2 regions of the Streptomyces sp. NPDC048018 genome follow, and region 1 is predicted to be linked to the other one. Evidence: riboswitches for the same ligand, from Rfam matches in the RefSeq annotation. Region 1 holds a riboswitch; the other holds the start of a gene.
What was found. Region 1 has a riboswitch for glycine ahead of gcvT (glycine cleavage system aminomethyltransferase GcvT). Riboswitches for the same ligand answer to the same signal wherever they lie in the genome.
Positions count from the first base shown of each region.

Region 2: another riboswitch for glycine. It lies ahead of gcvP (aminomethyl-transferring glycine dehydrogenase); the one in region 1 lies ahead of gcvT (glycine cleavage system aminomethyltransferase GcvT).

Region 1 covers NZ_JBIDBK010000006.1:322,866-326,991, reverse strand. The annotation lists gene ACGF1Z_RS24670 (ABC transporter permease) at 1-130, opposite strand, end outside; gene ACGF1Z_RS24665 (enhanced serine sensitivity protein SseB C-terminal domain-containing protein) at 466-1,257, opposite strand; gene ACGF1Z_RS24660 (enhanced serine sensitivity protein SseB) at 1,366-2,103, opposite strand; gene ACGF1Z_RS24655 (AAA family ATPase) at 2,203-2,877, opposite strand; glycine riboswitch at 3,034-3,132, shown strand; gene gcvT (glycine cleavage system aminomethyltransferase GcvT) at 3,291-4,126, shown strand, end outside.
Region 2 covers NZ_JBIDBK010000003.1:1,016,856-1,020,981, forward strand. The annotation lists gene gcvP (aminomethyl-transferring glycine dehydrogenase) at 1-2,333, opposite strand, end outside; glycine riboswitch at 2,513-2,611, opposite strand; gene ACGF1Z_RS15785 (PRC-barrel domain-containing protein) at 2,726-3,097, shown strand; gene ACGF1Z_RS15790 (DNA polymerase IV) at 3,331-4,126, opposite strand, start outside.

The DNA of each region.
Region 1 (4,126 bases):
CACGCTTGAGCCTGGCCCACGCGATCTGCCAGGGGGAACGGCCCTCGATCGCCTTTCCGGGCGCGTCGGGCACGGCGTCGACGGCGGCGGCGTGTTCGGCCGCACTCGTCTCGTGCAGTGGTGCCGTCATCGTGGTGAGGACCCCTCTCGGCCGCCGGGTCGGCCGGCCCTTGCCCGCCGCGGATAGCGGCTCGGTGGAACAACTGCTGGCACCGGCCCTGAGGGGCCGAACGCCTGGTGTTCCGGGGAGTCTTCAATGGGCTCGCGATCACCCGCCAGACCCCGCGGGGAATGTTTGCTCAAACGTGATGCGGTGCGCGGTCTTCCGTTATCCGGACGTCGGGAGAGCGTGAGCGGACCATCTCGGCCGCTATTCGACCAGAACGGACATCCGACCCAACTCCTGTCGTGCAGGAGTGAATTGGGGTGACGGGAGGGGGGACAGGGGTGACGGATCCGGGCGTATCAGTACGTGCGGGGCGCGGCCGGCGGATAGCCGTAGCCGGCAGCGGGCGGGGCCGCGGGCGCGGCGTGCGCGTCACGGTCGTAGAAGGGGCGGGCGTGCGCCTGCAGCCACATCGCGACCGGGTCGTACGTGTCGGACATCGCGACCGTGGAGACGGGCAGGCCGTCGGGGACGGCGGTGACGGTGCGGTGCATCATCGCCCGGACGGTCTCGACGGAGGTCGGCGAGGAGTCGTACAGGTCGAGGCCGATGGCCAGGTACGGGGAGCCGAGCGCGGGCTGCACCCAGGCGCGCCGCAGCGAGCGGACGGCCGGGGTGCGGTGGGCGTTCTGCGTGAGCAGGGCGTAGAACTGCGGGATCTCGACGGCGGGCTCGGAGAGCCGCAGGGGTCCGGCGGGCATCCGGCCCAGGCCGGTCGCGATGCGGCGCAGATCGGCCCAGGGGATGCCGACGCCGCCGCCGGGGGCGTGCGGATTGAGCCAGATGCCCCAGCGGTCGGGGTAGAGGGCGCGGGCGATGTCCAGGCCGGAGACGACCTCGTGGGCACGGTTCCAGCCGGAGGCGGAGAGCTCCTGGGCGGAGGTCACGCACGGGGCGTAGCCGTGGCCGTCGACCTCCATGTTCCCGTACTGGGCGTCGGGCGATCCGGGGCCGCCCTGCCACAGGAGCATCCAGACCTCGCCTCCGGTGAGGGCGTGCAGCAGCTCCTCGTAGGCGTCGTGGCGCCCGGGCGCCACCTGGCGCAGCGTGTGCTCGACCGTTCCGGCCGCAGCGGTGCCTGACGCGCTCACCGTGGGTCCCGCCCCTCTTTCGTCACGCGGACTGGATGGCTTGTGCCGGAAGGCCTGCAGGAGGGCCGTCGCGGCTTCTGAATCAGTTCAGCTTAAACAGGGGGACCGTCACACGGCGGCGCGCTGGAAGAAGGGGCGCACCTTCTCCAGCATCCAGTCGGCCACGGGGTCCTGCGCCACGTCGAGCAGGATGAGGTTGACCGGCCAGGCGACCTCGACCCGGCCGAGGGCCCGGCCGAGGGCGTCGAGCGGGACGTTGCGGTCGACGTCGGGGCCGGTGAGCTGGACGCCGACGAACAGGGCGGGTTCGGTGCCCTCGACGCTGGCCAGGGTGCGGCGGGCGGTGGCGATCACGCCGGCCGCCTCGAACTCGGCGGAGGCGGCGGCGAGGAAGTCGACCGGGTCGTCCTGCCAGTCGGGCTCGAAGAGGCGGACGCGGCCGCCGCCGGCGGGCCCGTCGAGAGCGGTGCGGCCGGACCGGCAGAGCTCGGCGACGGCGGGCGGGGGCAGCGGGACGCCGACGGTGCCGCCGGGGTTCACGGCGATGCCGAGCTGCGGGGGCAGGCCGCGGGCGAAGTCGCGGGCGGGGGCGACGGTGTAGGACATGTGCTCGCCGGCGATGGCGAGGAACTGCTGCTCGGAGCTGAAGACGGGCACATAGGGCGAGCCGTCGATCTCCAGGGTGGGCAGGTCGAGCTCGGCGCTGTCGGGCCCGCCGCCGTTGGGCAGCGGCACCCAGACGGGGCTGCGGCCGAGGACCTCGACGAGCCGGCCGCCGGCGGAGGGGTTGCCGAGCGAGGCGGCCAGTACTTCCTCGAGCTCGTTGCCCGGCCACGTCACGTTCACGGTTCTTCGTCCCCTTCCCGGCACTCGGTGCGGTCAGCACCTTAACGGCGGCTCGACGCCTCCGTGACCGAAAAGGACGCGTGAAGGGGTGGGAGTGGTTCAGGACACGTCACGGAAGCCGATCCTCCGCAGGGTGTCGGCGGCGTCGCGGTCGAGCAGGGTGACCGAGGCGCAGCCCGGCGGCAGGGCGCCGGCCTCGGCGGTGCGGACCAGGCGGCCGACGGCGCGGCGGTGCCTCGCGAAGGCGTAGCCGGAGACGCCGCGGCCGCGCTCCGCCTGGCCGGCCCGGGCGGTCTCGGGATCGACGTCGAGCAGGATGAGGTGCAGGGCGGCGCCACGCCGGCGCGCCTCGCGGGCGAGCCAGCCGCGCACCCAGGACTGGGTGCCGCAGTCGTGCACGACGACGCCGGCGCCGGAGCGCAGGGCGCGCCGGAGGCCCGCGTAGTGGGCGAGGCGGGCCAGCGGGCGGTAGACCGCGTAGGGCAGCAGCCGGGGCAGCCGGGCCTCCCAGCGCTCGCGGGTGTCCTGCGAGTCGATGGCGCGGCCTTCGGCGGCGCGGCCCATGAGGGTCGACTTGCCGGCTCCGGGCAGCCCGGAGACGACCACGACGTCGCCGGCCTCGAAGCTGAGCACGCGGGGGGTGCGTCCGCCGCGCTCGCGGAGGTCCCGCAGCAGCCGCGCGCGGCGCCGGCTGCGGGCCCGGGCCCGGGCTCCGGCGCGCTGGACCGGTATGCCCGCGCTCGTGGCGTAGGCGCCGGTGCGCTGGATCGTCATCGCTCACTCCCCCCGTCGGGTCCTGCGGAGAGACCCTTGCCCACGAAGTGTAAAGAAACGGTAATGAGACGCAAGCGATTTGCCGCGCGGACCCGCCGTGCAATGATGAGCGCGCCAGGCGCTCGCACGAGCGCCCACAACCGCATACCGGCCGCTCGAATCCGCGCGGGAGAGTTCCGGGGCACCCAGTGCGCCGGGCGCCGAAGGAGCAAGCACCTCCCTTGAATCTCTCAGGCCCCGTACCGCGTGGATGAGGCAGATCTGAAAAGCGGGTCGCCCTGTCGCGTCCCCACCCAAGGTGCAAGCCGAGGATGCCCTCGGTGAACCTCTCAGGTTCCATGACAGATGGGGAGGATCGTCCTCACCGTCATGCACGTCGTGCCCTGCACGCCCTGGGACCCGGGAGCCACCCCATGAGCACTGCCCCCCGCCTGACCGCCCTCGATGCGCTGCATCGTTCGCTGGGCGCGACCATGACCGACTTCGCGGGCTGGGACATGCCGCTGCGCTACGCCAGCGAGCGCGACGAGCACAACGCCGTACGCACCAGGGCCGGCCTCTTCGACCTCTCCCACATGGGCGAGATCACGGTCACGGGCCCGCAGGCCGTGGACCTCCTGGACTACGCCCTGGTCGGCAACATCTCCACCGTGGGCAACGGCCGCGCCCGCTACACGATGATCTGCCGGGAGGACGGCGGCATCCTCGACGACCTGATCGTGTACCGCCTCGGCGAGACCGAGTTCATGGTCGTCGCCAACGCCTCCAACGCGCAGGTCGTCCTCGACGCCCTCACCGAGCGCGCGGCCGGCTTCGACGCCGAGGTCCGCGACGACCGCGACGCGTACGCGCTGATCGCCGTGCAGGGCCCGGAGTCCCCCGGCATCCTGAAGGCCGTCACCGACGCCGACCTGGACGGCCTCAAGTACTACGCGGGCCTGCCCGGCACGGTCGCCGGTGTGCCCGCGCTGATCGCGCGCACCGGCTACACCGGCGAGGACGGCTTCGAGCTGTTCCTGAAGCCGGAGCACGCCGAGGGCGTGTGGCGGGCGCTGACCGAGGCGGGCCAGGACGTCGGCCTGATCCCCTGCGGCCTGTCCTGCCGCGACACGCTCCGCCTGGAGGCGGGCATGCCGCTGTACGGCCACGAGCTGACCACGGCGCTGACCCCCTTCGACGCGGGCCTGGGCCGGGTCGTGAAGTTCGAGAAGACCACGAACGAGGGCCGTTTCGTGGGCCGTGAGGCGCT
Region 2 (4,126 bases), on a different contig from region 1:
CCCTCGCCGCCCATCAGGCGCACGTACGACCACGAGATCGGCAGGATGCCCGCGGAGCCCCACGGAGCGGCCGAGATCGGGCCGACACCGGTCTCGGGACCGGCCGTCGGCTGCAGCGGGTGGTTCGGCAGGTAGGGGGCGAGGTGCTCGCGCACCGCGACCGGACCGACGCCGGGGCCGCCGCCGCCGTGCGGGATGCAGAAGGTCTTGTGCAGGTTCAGGTGCGAGACGTCGCCGCCGAAGTGACCCGGCTTGGCGAGGCCGACCAGCGCGTTCAGGTTGGCGCCGTCGACGTACACCTGGCCGCCGGCGTCGTGCACCGCCCCGCAGATGTCGGCGACGTGCTCCTCGAACACGCCGTGCGTGGACGGGTAGGTGATCATCAGCACGGCGAGCTCGTCGCGGTACTGCTCGATCTTGGCGCGCAGGTCCTCGACGTCGACCTCGCCGTCCTCCGCCGTCCGGACGACGACGACCCTCATGCCGGCCATCACCGCGGACGCGGCGTTGGTGCCGTGCGCGGAGGACGGGATGAGGCAGACGGTGCGCTGCAGGTCGCCGTTGGCGCGGTGGTAGGCGCGGACGGCGAGCAGACCGGCCAGCTCGCCCTGGGAGCCGGCGTTCGGCTGGATCGACACCTTGTCGTAGCCGGTGACCTCGGCGAGGCGCTCCTCCAGCTCGGTGATGAGCGTGAGGTAGCCCTGCGCCTGCTCGACCGGGGCGAACGGGTGGATCTGGCCGAACTCGGGCCAGGTCACCGGCTCCATCTCGGTGGTCGCGTTCAGCTTCATGGTGCAGGAGCCGAGCGGGATCATGCCGCGGTCGAGCGCGTAGTCGCGGTCGGCCAGCTTGCGCAGGTAGCGCAGCATCGAGGTCTCGGAGCGGTGCGCGTGGAAGACCGGGTGGGTCAGGTACGCGTCGTCGCGCAGCGCGTCGGCGGGCAGCGCGTCCTCGGTGACGGCGTCCAGGGCCTCGATGTCGGCGTCGACGCCGAAGGCGGACCAGACCGCGGCCAGCTGGGCGCGGGTGGTCGTCTCGTCGCAGGAGGCGGACACGTGGTCGGCGTCGACGCGGTAGAGGTTCACGCCGGCCTCGCGGGCGGCGGCGACGACGGCGTCGGCACGGCCCGGGACGCGGGCGGTGACGGTGTCGAAGAAGGCGCCCTGGGTGAGCTCGACGCCCCCGGCGCGCAGTCCGGCGGCGAGGATGGCGGCGTACCGGTGGGTGCGCCGCGCGATTCCCTTGAGCCCCTCGGGGCCGTGGTAGACGGCGTACATGCCGGCCATGACGGCGAGCAGCACCTGAGCGGTACAGATGTTGCTGGTGGCCTTCTCGCGGCGGATGTGCTGCTCGCGGGTCTGCAGGGCCAGGCGGTAGGCCTTGTTGCCGTCGGCGTCGACGGAGACGCCGACGAGGCGGCCCGGCAGGGAGCGGGCGTGCTTGTCCTGGACGGCCATGAAGCCGGCGTGGGGACCGCCGAAGCCCATGGGCACGCCGAAGCGCTGGGTGGTGCCGACGGCGATGTCGGCGCCGAGCGAACCGGGCGAGGCGAGGAGCGTCAGGGCGAGCAGGTCGGCGGCGACGGTGACGATGGCACCGAGCTCGTGGGCCTGGTCGATGACCGGCTTGATGTCACGGATGGCACCGGAGGCACCCGGGTACTGCAGCAGCACACCGAAGACGCCGCGCTCGGCGACCTCGGCGGGGATGCCGGCGCTCAGGTCGGCGACGACGACCTCGACCCCGGTCGGCTCGGCGCGGGTCTCGATGACGGCGATGGTCTGCGGCAGCGCGTCGGCGTCGATCAGGTAGACACCGTTCTTGACCTTGCCCACCCGGCGGGAGAGCGCCATGGCCTCGGCGGCGGCGGTGCCCTCGTCCAGGAGGGAGGCGCCGGAGGTGGGCAGACCGGTCAGGTCGGCGACCATGGTCTGGAAGTTGAGCAGCGCCTCGAGGCGGCCCTGGGAGATCTCGGGCTGGTACGGCGTGTAGGCCGTGTACCAGGCCGGGTTCTCCATGACGTTCCGCAGGATGACCGGCGGGGTGAAGGTCCCGTAGTAGCCGAGCCCGATCATGGGGGCGAGCACCTGGTTGCGGTCCGCGAGCGCGCGCAGTTCGGCGAGCACCTCGGCCTCGGTGCGGGCCGCCGGAAGCGCCAGGGCCTCGGTGTTCTTGATGACGTCCGGAACGGCGGCGGCCGTGAGCTCGTCGAGGGAGCCGTAACCGACCTGGGCGAGCATCTTGGCGCGCGCCTCGGCGTCGGGTCCGATGTGCCGCTGCTCGAAGGGAATACCCTGCTCGAGCTCGGAGAGCGGAGTGCGGTTGGCGGTCATGTACGGGGGCCTCCTGGTCGTCACGACCTGCGAGGGGCACCACGGCGCGGGTGCCCGGACGGCCTCCCCCTCTGTCATCCAAACCTGAGAGCTTCACCGGCCCCGCCTCGCGGTGGGCCGGCTTTCACCGTCGGTGAGAGCGGATCGCCGTCGACGCCCGCCCTGCTTTCCAGAGTGACCTCGTCCGCGCGGTACAGGGGCCTGAGAGATTCCGGGGAGGATTTGCTCCTTCGGCGCCTCCGCGAGTTTCCTCCGGAGGACTCTCCCGCGCGGGGTCGACAGCCACAGCCAGCCTACCAGCGCCGTTCCCTCTTCCATCGCTCAAGTGGCCGACATCCCAGATGTGCACTTTCGTTGTGCTTGTAGAGCAGTTGCGACCAGTTGGAGGGACCGTGCAGACCGACATCGATCCGCGCAGCCTGATCGGCCGCAAGGCGTTCGACCGGAACGGGCACAAGATCGGCACCGTTGACGAGGTGTACCTGGACGACGCCACGGGAGTCCCCGAATGGGCCGCCGTGCGCACCGGTCTGTTCAGCCGGGACGCGTTCGTCCCTCTGGAGCCGAGCGACTTCGTGAACGACACCCTCCGCATCCCGTACGACCGCGCCCTCATCAAGGACGCCCCCGACTTCGGCGTGGGCCGCCACCTCTCCCCCGAGCAGGAGCTGCAGCTCTACCGCCACTACAGCATGGCGCTTCCGCCGCCGCCCCAGGACTCCCCGAGGGACTTCGGCCGCCTGGCGGGCCAGGAGGACGCGTAGACAGGACGTGCGGCCCCCCGGGCCGGAGCGGCGCGCGGCCGGCGGCCGAGGGCGGTGGCCGGCACGGGCCGTGCGCGGTGCCGTCGGCTCGGCGGGGTGGAGTGCGGCGGTGGGCGCCCGGCGGGTGGCGTGGCTCGGCGGGGTGGAGTGCGGCGGTGGGCGCCCGGCGGGTGGCGTGGCTCCGCGGGCGGGAGGCGCCGGCCCGCGGCAGTGGGCCGCCCCGGGACGTCCGTCTACGCCGCCGCCCCCGTGGCCCCTCCGGGGACCAGCGGCAGCGGCTCCGACGGCTCCAGGTCCGGATCGTCGACCGGGAAGGTCCTGACGCGGCCCGGCGCGGACGTCGGCTCCTCGAAGCGCACGGTCACCCGCCCGACCCCGCTGCCCTGCACCCACCCGGCCCCGTACTCCGCGTGCCGCACGTCGTGCCCGGCGGCCCACCGCCGCCCGGTGCTCTCCGTGGCCGTCGGAGGGACGGGGGAGGCCGCGGCAGCGGCGGCCGTCTCCTCCGTGCCGGCCGGGCCGCCGGCCTCCTCCCCCGCGAGCTCCGCCTCCCGCGCCTCCGCCTGGGCGAACAGGTCCTCCTGGGTGTAGTCCGTCAGCCCGCTCACGCCGACCCCCAGGAGCCGCACCCCGCCCGTCGTGTCCACGAGCTCCAGGAGCCGTCCCGCGGCCTCCCGCACCACCACCGGGTCGTCCGTCGGCCCCCGCAGCGTCTCCGACCGGGTCAGCGTCGAGAAGTCGTAGCGCCGCACCTTCAGGACGATCGTCCGCCCGGAGTGCCCGGAGCCCCGCAGCCGCGCCACGCACCGCTCCGCGAGCCGCTCCACCTCCAGCCGGATCCGCAGCCGGTCGTGCAGGTCCACGTCGAAGGTGTCCTCGACGGACACCGACTTGGCGTCCCGCTCGGCCACCACGGGCCGGTCGTCGTGCCCGAGGGCCATCCGGTAGAGGGAGGACCCGTGCGCACGCCCCAGGATCCGCACGAGCTCGTCCTCGCCCGCTTCCACCACGTCGGTCACCGTCACGATC